DNA from 3 places in the Paenibacillus sp. Marseille-P2973 genome. Region 1 is predicted to be linked to each of the others. Evidence: riboswitches for the same ligand, from Rfam matches in the RefSeq annotation. Region 1 holds a riboswitch; each other region holds the start of a gene.
The links. A riboswitch is a leader RNA that binds a small molecule or an ion and turns the genes downstream of it on or off. The one in region 1 is predicted to bind cobalamin.
Positions count from the first base shown of each region.

Region 2: it holds a riboswitch for cobalamin, as region 1 does, so the genes downstream of both, KB559_RS18920 (anaerobic ribonucleoside triphosphate reductase) here and KB559_RS11430 (ABC transporter substrate-binding protein) in region 1, are expected to answer to the same signal.
Region 3: it holds a riboswitch for cobalamin, as region 1 does, so the genes downstream of both, metE (5-methyltetrahydropteroyltriglutamate--homocysteine S-methyltransferase) here and KB559_RS11430 (ABC transporter substrate-binding protein) in region 1, are expected to answer to the same signal.

Region 1 covers NZ_JAGQEH010000004.1:415,190-418,467, forward strand. The annotation lists gene KB559_RS11425 (methyl-accepting chemotaxis protein) at 1-1,432, shown strand, start outside; cobalamin riboswitch at 1,550-1,754, shown strand; gene KB559_RS11430 (ABC transporter substrate-binding protein) at 1,955-2,965, shown strand; gene KB559_RS11435 (FecCD family ABC transporter permease) at 2,962-3,278, shown strand, end outside.
Region 2 covers NZ_JAGQEH010000010.1:180,236-183,513, forward strand. The annotation lists gene KB559_RS18910 (DUF8171 family membrane protein) at 1-215, opposite strand, end outside; gene KB559_RS18915 (MurR/RpiR family transcriptional regulator) at 494-1,324, shown strand; cobalamin riboswitch at 1,502-1,732, shown strand; gene KB559_RS18920 (anaerobic ribonucleoside triphosphate reductase) at 1,958-3,278, shown strand, end outside.
Region 3 covers NZ_JAGQEH010000003.1:557,867-561,144, forward strand. The annotation lists gene KB559_RS09535 (multicopper oxidase domain-containing protein) at 1-163, opposite strand, end outside; gene KB559_RS09540 (replication termination protein) at 424-783, shown strand; cobalamin riboswitch at 863-1,059, shown strand; gene metE (5-methyltetrahydropteroyltriglutamate--homocysteine S-methyltransferase) at 1,221-3,278, shown strand, end outside.

The DNA of each region.
Region 1 (3,278 bases):
TCCGATATCCTGGAGGAAAGGACAACCCCCTTCCGGTTCTATTCCTCCGGCAGCTCCGCAGGGATCGGACGAAGAAGCGCAGACGGCAAGCCAATGGGGGGCGATGGTGAACGAATCGCGAGTAGCGGCGGACCGGTTGCAAGCTGCCGTCGGTGAGGTGAGTGAGAGTATCGGGGAGCTCCAGCATTTATCCGATGTATCTTCCGTTGAGGATATGAAGCTGAAAGCCAGCAGCGAACGGTCTTTGGAACAAGTGCAGGAGAGCCTGGCCGCGATGGAGGAGGTAGCTTCTTCCGCATTCCGGATTCAAGAGGCTGCGGAACAGCTGCGTTACCGCAGCGAAAGGACGCTGTCGGAAGCTTCAAGGATGTCGGAGGCGCTCGTAGCTGCAGACGGTACGATCCGCTCGCTGGCGGAATCCCAGCAATCCATTGCCGGCCCTATGAATGATCTTGAGAGCAATACACGAAAGCTCGGGGCCCTGTACCGGGAGCTTGAGGGAATATCCGGCGAGGTGTCGTTGCTGGCGCTGAACGCCTCTATTGAGGCGGCCAGGCTGGGGGAGCAGGGCAAAGGTTTCGATGTGGTGGCCATGCGGATGAGGCAACTCGCTGAGCAGAGCGGCAAGGCTATCGGCAGCTCCGCTCCCTTGTTCCGGCAAATCGTGGATGAGGTTGACAGGGTCAAGGAAACGCTGCATGAGGGAAAGAAGTCGGCTTTAGACGGCATTGAGTTATTGAAAATCATGGGGAGAGACATCCTGTTTATTTCCGATGAAGTGGCTGCGATCAACGATCACGTAGCCGAGACAGGAAAGCGCAGCAAGGAACAGACTGAGATGACGCGGAATATGGACAGTATGATGAATGATGTCCATGCCGCGCTTAGCCGCAGCATTTCCCATGTGGAAGGTGCGTTGTCTCGCATGGAATCTCAAAGAATACATATCGGCAAGCTGCAAACCGTAGCCGGTGGTTTGCACCGGGCACAAGCCGAACTGATCACCTCGCTTGACGCTGTCCGGATCGGTTCATCCGGTGGTGAGGAGTCGGCAGAACAACGGGAGGCGGTCCGGGCTCTGGGTTTGACTTACGCCCGCAAACTTCAGGAGATTGCGCAAACCGAGCCGCTGACCGGGATGTTGGAGGCGGATCACCGGACCGCTCTGGAGCTGCTCTTGTCCCGGGAATCCGGTCTGGAGGCGGCATGGACAAACCGGGTGGACGGTTCATTTGTGATTTCGATTCCGGAGGCGGGATTGCTGAATGCCAAGGGGCGTGAATGGTTCCGCAGTGCAAAGAGCGGGGAGACGGTCATTTCGGAGAGCTATGTCTCGGCTATAACGAAACGGCGATGCATCACCTTATCTGTTCCTATTGTGAAGGACGATATCGTGATAGGCGTACTTGGAGCCGATTTGTCAATAGAATAAGAGTTCCTGGGTGAGTCTCGAGAAACAGGGGATTCGATCATGAAGCTTGCCCGGGAGTATTGTAAGTTTGAGTCTTTTCCCCTATAATCCTATAGAGAAAGAAAGCCTTGATTCAAGCGAATAGAAGTGCCCGTAGGTCCTGGAGCAAGCTTAACCGCAAGCTTCGGGTTAAAAGGGAAGCCGGTGTAAATCCGGCACGGTCCCGCCACTGTGTACAGGGACGAAGCTCATCGATGCCACTGCCATACGCCATAGTATGATGGGAAGGCGGACTTCGTCGCAACCTGATAGTCAGGAGACCTGCCAACGGGAGATTAGACGGTCCTTCGAGGAAAGGATAACGTTCTGCTTAGAACACGGAGCCTGCTTTTCCGCTAGGGCAGTCAAGCCATTAAGCCAAGGCCTCCGATATGACTTTGTAGACGTAACCCATCCGCTCAGGATGGGTTTTTTTCTTAAATAATAGGGCTTCGCTAGGGTTAAGGCGTTTCTTAATAAAGAAACCCGAAGGAGAGGGACAAAATGAAGAAATGGACTAAGATTTGGGGGATTTGGCTGCTGGCGCTGTTGTTGCTAGTTACGGCCGGCTGCGGTACAAACGAAAAGAATAACGTGACGGATAATAGCGGCAATACGTCACAAAAGGAACAGAGTCAAAATAACGAAACTTCCGCGCCGGAGCAGGAAGGGCAGCAGACTTCTTATCCGCTAACGGTAAAGGATGCTTTCGGAACGGAGTTTACGTTTGAATCCGCACCGCAGCGGATCGTATCGTTGGCGCCATCGGAGACAGAAGGGCTGTTCGCGCTTGGTCTGGATGAGCAGGTGGTCGGAGTTTCCGATAATGACGATTATCCGGAAGCCGTAAAGGACAAGCCAAGAATGGGCGGGTTCCAGGTGAATGTAGAAGCTGTAGTTGCGGCTCAGCCTGACCTTGTGCTTGCGGGGAACCTGATCGGGGAAGATACGGTCAAGAGCCTGAGCGACCTGGGCATGAAAGTATACCGCTCCAATCCGAAGACGATTGACGGAGTGATGGAGAATATCCGGACGATCGGCGAGATCACCGATCATCAAAAAGAGGCAAACGAAGTAACCGCACAAATGCAGGCCGAATTGGATAAAGTGACCGAGGCCGTGAAATCTTTACCGGCTGATCAAAAGAAAAAGGTATATATCGAATTTTCTCCCGGCTGGACGGTAGGCAAGGGAGAGTTTATGGATGAGATGATTCAGGTTGCAGGCGGGGAAAATGTGGCATCCGACATTACCGGCTGGAGCGAAATTAACGAAGAGAATATTATTAAGGCAAATCCGGACGTTATTTTATATGCGAAAAGCGTCGTAGATGAGAACAACCGGACGTTAGCCGAGATTATCAAAGGCCGCGGGGGATGGGATCAGATCACGGCCGTGAAGGAAGATCGCATTGTGGCAATGGACGACAATTTGCTCAGCCGGCCGGGACCACGGGTAACCCAAGGTTTGATTGAAGTGGCTAAAGCGATCTATCCGGACCTGATTCAGCCATGAGGACCAGGCTGGCAGGTTACGGATTTATCGGCCTAGGATTGCTTATATTCTCACTGCTGATCTGCATCGGGTTCGGTTCCGTTCACTTGCCTGCCGGGGAAATCGCTCGTATCCTGCTCCATCAGTTGCCCGGTCTCGGGCGGTGGATTCAGCCTGACTGGAGCGTGGCTTCGGAGCAAATCGTGATGCAGGTTCGCCTGCCGCGCGTGCTGCTCGGCCTGTTGGTGGGAGCTTCGCTTGCCGTCGCGGGCTCCGCATTTCAAGGGGTGCTCCGCAACCCGCTTGCCGATCCGTTCACGCTGGGCGTATCCTC
Region 2 (3,278 bases), on a different contig from region 1:
GCTGCGCCGACGGCGGCATAAAACGGATGGAACAGGATACATAATGTCAGCGGAATAAACGCGAAGTACTCCACCGAGAATTCCACCGGGCCGAGACGCAGGGATGGAATCAGCTCCGTAATCATGTTGGACAAGCCATACAAGGACATAGACAACATAAACACCATCATTTTTTGCGATTGCGTAAGTACATATCTTTTTTGGGATTGAATCACTTGCTTTCCCTCCTTTTATATTTGGGTTGTTCAAACGCCCTTTCTTCAGGCTAATCCTAATATAGAGTCCAATTATTAAATTCGATGCCCGGGTACGTTAAAATAATGTAAATAAACTTACATAAATTATATTTATGAAAAAATACACGTCATCAACCGACTGACCCTGGCTATCCACAGCTAGCCGGATTAGTAGGAATCGCTTTTGCCCTTCCCAAATCCGGTATGTTAATCTATTTCTATCAACGCACCAGACAATGAAAGTGAGGCCGTCTCTCGTGAAACTGGACTGGAACACCGAGGCCCTGTCGCCGGGGCAGTTTAAAATTGCGGACTATATCCAAAAAAACTCACAAACCGTCCTGTTCTCCACCGAACAGGAAATCGCCGACGCGCTGGGGCTGAGCATTGCTTCGGTCTCGCGGTTTTGGCGTACGGTCGGTTTCAAAAATATTAAAGATTTCAAAACCAAGCTTCGGAGTCAGCTCGACGTGACGCCTGCGGCAAAAATGAAAAATATTATGGACAAAGCGGACGCCAGCCCGCTCCCCCAGCAGTTTCTCGCCACCACCATGAGGCATCTCGAAGAAACGCTAACCCATTATTCCGCCGATTCCTTCGAAGCCGCCGTCACGGCTCTGACTTCGGCAAAGCGCATCTACATCTATGGACCTGGCCCTTCTGCCGGACTCACGGAATTGCTTCATTACAGGCTTGGCCGATTCGGCCTGTCCATCCATCGGCTGGACCGCGGCGGAAGCGAGATGTTTGAAGATCTTCTACATCTGGGCGAAGAAGATCTCGTAGTTCTGTTCGGGTTCGTCCGGCTGCTGCCGGAAGCGAAGGTGATCGTCGATCATGCCAAAGAGACCGGCTACCGGACTTTGCTCATCACGGACCGGCTCGTTGCCGACTTTTCCGATCAATGCGATATCACGCTGTTTGCCAGCCGGGGAGAAACGTGGGAATTTCACTCTATGATCGCCCCTACGTTTATAGTAGAAAATTTGATCGTCGCAGTAGGAATGCGAAATCAGGACGATCATCTCCGCAAATTGAATGAGTTGAATCAACTACGAAAAAAATACGCCCATGAGCTCCCTAGATGATCAAAATATAAACCTGCTTTTCGTAATTTGGAGCCAAAATTTTTTTAATATTTTTTTCATCCCCGCTGGCCCGCACCGCGGTTGCTTTCAGAGGATTTTTCATTATTTTCAATCGTCAAATTCGAGCTAGGCCCATTTACAAACACAACATATTGGGGTAAATTAATATCACTACAACAAAATATAGTGTGAACGGGTGGTCCGGCGCCCAAGACGCCGGGTCTTAAAAGGGAAGGCGGTGCAAATCCGCTGCGGTCCCGCCACTGTAATCGGAACGCCTGGGAATCCGTCGTGAATATCCCAAAGCAATTCGCCGACATGATGCCACTGAGGGAATTTATCTCTCCCCCGGGAAGGCGCCGGCGCATCACCGAAAGTCAGGAGACCTGCCCGTTTGGAAGACACCGCGCTAACCTGCGAGGAACAGGGAGGTGTCCGATGCAGCTCATGCATAGCTTTGTTTTAACTTCTTTTGTTACGCCTTCCTACAGCTATCATTCTGGAGACATTCGGGCATTTTCAACCTTGCCGGGTTGGGAATGCTTTTTATATGCGAGTATTACCCAGTTATCAGGGAGGAGAACTAAGATGGCGTTGTTGAATGTAATCGATACGGAAGTAAACCGGGAGCAAATGATGGAGGAGGTTATCCGTCTTGGCGAAGAAATCGTCGAGAGTTCAAATTTGGAGATCCTGCGCGAAAACGCCAACTTAAACGGTGAAAGCTTCTCCGGGAAAATGAGCAAATTCGGCAGCGAGTACTCGAAATGGTACGCAAATCATTTTGTTATGCCGCCGCGGGTCGTTCAAGCGATCAAGGACAATGTAGTCTATGTGCATGACCTCGATCAATACGCGATCGGCACGACCAACTGCATTTTCATTCCGTTTGCCAAGCTGCTTCGCGAAGGCTTCAACACCGGCAACGGCAGCGTCCGGCCGCCGAATTCGATCATGACCGCGATGGCGCTCGTAGCGATTATTTTTCAATCCCAGCAAAACTCCCAATACGGCGGCGTATCGGCCAACATGATTGACCACGACCTGGCTCCTTACGTAGCGAAATCCTTCGCCAAATACTTCCGCAAAGGGCTGGAGTATTTTGAGGAAGGTGACGGCGAGGCCGACTTTGGCGGCGAAATCAACATGAGCCGGAGCGACCTTCAAGAGCAATATCCGAAATCTTTTAAATATGCGTTAAAAGAAACCGAAAGCGAAACGCTGCAAGGCGCGGAGAGTCTGATTCATAATCTGAATACGATGTCCAGCCGCGCAGGGGGACAAATTCCTTTCACCAGCATCAACTACGGCACCTGCACGTCGCCGGAAGGCCAGCTCGTCATTAGCTCCCTGCTGACAGCCACGATGCGTGGACTCGGCAGCGGTGAAACACCGATTTTCCCGATCCAGATTTTCAAATGCAAACAAGGCGTCAACCAGAACCCGGGCGAGCCGAACTATCATCTCTTCCTGAAGTCGGCTGAATGCTCGGCCAAGCGGCTGTATCCAAACTTCGCCAACCTGGACGCCCCGTTGAATCTCATGCACTACGATCCGGCCGATCCGGATACCGAATTCGCTACGATGGGCTGCCGCACGCGGGTGTTGAGCGACCGATTCGGACGCAATCACCTGTCCGGCAAAGGGAACCTTTCCTTTAATACGTTGAACCTCGTCAAGCTCGGGCTTGAGCACGGGATCGCGTTGGGACGAAGAAACGTTGCGGATGAGCGCGGCTTCTACCATGAACTCGACCATTACCTCGACATCGCGCTGGAAGGCCTGCTTCACCGTTACCAAATCCAGGCCGCGCAAAAAGCGAAGGCTTCCGATTTCATGATGCGCGAGGGCGTTTGGGAGGGCGGCGAAAAGCTGGACCCCGAGGATAGCGTCGGCGAATTGATCAAACACGGCTCCCTGTCCATCGGATTCATCGGGCTGGCGGAATGCATGA
Region 3 (3,278 bases), on a different contig from region 1:
GTCCGTCACGCCGGATGACCGGCTCAACCGGAGGTTGATTAACCACAGCAACTTCTTGCTCGGAGCCCGCTTCTTCGGCCGGAATAGCCGGGGAGGGGTACCAGACCGCCAGGATGATGACCAGACAGGAAAGGACCAGAAAGGCGGGTTTTGCATATTTCATAGGCGCAGCTCCTTTCACGGAGAGATATTTAAATTTTTATATTTTAAGACTAAAGGCAAACCGAAATAGCCCTTGTGACGGAAAGCACATTTATACGCATGTCGAAAAATCGTAACAATTGAGGCCAAATATTAGCCTGTTAATATTATTTCATTATATGAAAAATTCATAATAGCTAAATGATATTTTACACGTATCTAGCCACTATTGTGAAATTTTCACAGTTGAGCTATATTGTTCTTGTAACGGGAGGTGTCAACATGGCATTTATGATCGCCCAAAGGGCATATATCAAGCTATTTTTAATTACAAAAGTGGAGCAGCGCCGGGGGTACGGTTATCAAATGCTTGAGGAGTTGAAGCAAGAATTCGCGCCGTTCGGTTACGTTCCTCCGCAAAGCGAAATTTATCGGGCTCTACACGAATTAGTGCAGGAAGGCGTATTATTTCGGACCAAGCAGCTTAAAGGCAGCGATCCCAGCGTGGATTTCCAGGAGATTGTGCTGTATCAATTTACGGATGACGGTGCGGAGAAAGCCGAGCTTTACAAAAAGCAGGTGAAAACGGATCTGGATCGCTGCATCGGGATGTTGAATAAGGCGGTAAGGGATAATTATTAGAACAGCATTTAATTCCGACAAAGTTAGTATTGATTAATAATTGCACATCTTGTAAGATTAGTGAAACGAACTTCACAACTTCATAATTGTGGGAATAGGTGCTTCAGCCGCGGTTGAAGCTTAAAAGGGAAGTCCGGTGCAAATGCCGGCGCGGTCCCGCCACTGTAACAGAGAAGCCGAGATGCAATCATGGCCACTGGTGTTCAAGAACACTGGGAAGGCAGCATCGGGTGATGATTCTGAAGCCAGGAGACCTGCCTATTCTAGCAACACTGCTGTACCTACGGGAGATAGGGAGGTGTTAAAGACGAAAGCCATCGCACATATACACGAAGGTCCTCTTTAGCATTGACTAGAGAGGGCCTTTTTTGCGCACCGCGAGGACATAGGAAATGCATAGCTTTGTTAAATTTTAAAGGGAAAAAGGGGAGAATTCGATGAGTAAGTATGTCAGCAGTAATCTAGGCTTTCCAAGAATCGGCAGAGAACGGGAATGGAAAAAAGCGATTGAAGCGTTCTGGAACGGGAAAATTAACGAGGGGGAGCTTCACGACCGCCTTTCCGATATTCGCAGGACTCATTGGAGACTTCAGCAGGAAAAAGGGATCGAGCTGATCCCGGTAGGTGATTTTTCGTATTATGATCAGGTCCTGGATATGACGGTGATGTTCGGACTGGTTCCGGAGCGTTTTGAATATGAAGGCGGCCCGGTACCGCTCGCCACGTATTATGCCATAGCGAGAGGCAATGAATCGGCCGCAGCGAGCGAAATGACGAAATGGTTCAATACGAACTACCATTATATTGTTCCTGAGCTTGGCGGAAGGGAACCAGAATTGACGAAAAACACACCGCTGGAAGCTTATCGCGAAGCCAAGTCTGAGCTTGGCATCGAGGGGAAACCTGTGCTGCTCGGATTGTACACGTTTTTGAAGCTGTCCAAGGGGACACCTTCCTTTAGTATCGAGGAATGGAGCCGCAAATTACTGCCCTTGTACGTGCAGGTCTTGCGTGAACTGCAGGAAGAAGGAGCATCCTGGGTACAAATCGATGAGCCTGCACTGGTTACCTCTGTATCGGATGAGGATTTGGAGCTGGTTCAAGAAATTTATGGAGCGATTGCACAAGAAGTTCCGGGACTGGCGGTTTTATTGCAAACCTATTTCGATTCGGCGGAACGTTACGAGCAAATCGTGAGTCTTCCGGTAAAAGGAATCGGTTTCGATTTCGTGCACGGTAAAGCGGGGAACCTTGAGGCGCTTCGTCAATATGGATTCCCGGCGGACAAAACGCTCGGAATAGGACTGATCGATGGCCGCAATATCTGGCGGACCGATCTTCCCGAAGCGCAAGTATTATTAGAAGCGATTGCCGCATTGATTCCGGGTTCCTCTGAATACATCATTCAACCTTCATGCAGCCTGCTGCATGTACCGGTATCGGCACAAGCGGAGAATGGACTGCCTTCCGTCCTTCAAGAATCGTTAGCTTTCGCGGAAGAAAAGCTGGATGAAATTAACGCTTTATCCATTGCAGCGAAGACAGGAGATGCTCCAGCTCTGTTCGCTAAGAGCAAGGAGGCTTTACAACGATTGGCCGGCGATGCATCACGCAGCCGGAGAGAAGTTCAGGAAGCGGTGAGCACCATCTCTGTCCAGCCATCGGAACGAAGCAGCGTTTTTTCCAGCCGTCGCTTGAAACAACAGGCCAAATGGAATTTGCCGCTGTTGCCAACGACGACGATCGGCAGCTTTCCGCAAACCGCAGAGGTGCGTGCTGCCAGACAAAAATGGCGCAAGGGCGAATGGTCAACAGAGAAATATGATGAGTTCGTCGCGGCGGAGATCAAGAAGTGGATTGACATTCAGGAAGAAATCGGACTGGACGTGCTTGTCCATGGGGAATTCGAGCGCACGGATATGGTTGAGTTTTTCGGGGAAAAGCTTCCCGGTTTCGCATTTACTCGCGGGGGCTGGGTTCAATCGTATGGAACGCGCTGTGTGAAGCCTCCTCTGATTTATGGCGATGTGGAATTCGACCGGCCGATGACGGTAAAAGAAACGGCGTTCGCTCAGTCGCTGACCTCCAAACCGGTGAAAGGGATGCTGACCGGTCCGGTCACGATTCTAAACTGGTCCTTTGTTCGCAGCGATATATCCAGAGAGACCGTGGCATACCAGATCGCGCTCGCGCTTCGCAAGGAAGTGGAGGCACTGGAGGAAGCCGGGATCACAATGATCCAGGTCGACGAGCCGGCGCTTCGGGAAGGATTTCCGCTTAAACCGAAAGATAGAAGCGCTTATCTGGATTGGGCGGTTAAGGCGTTCAAGATCTCTACCTCAACGGTGCGGGAGACGACACAGATCCACACGCATATGTGCTATTGCGAATTCCATGATATGCTGGATTCCATTCAGGCACTGGATGCCGATGTGATTTCCATCGAAACTTCACGGAGCCACGGCGAGCTCATTCGCAGCTTTGAAGAGAATACG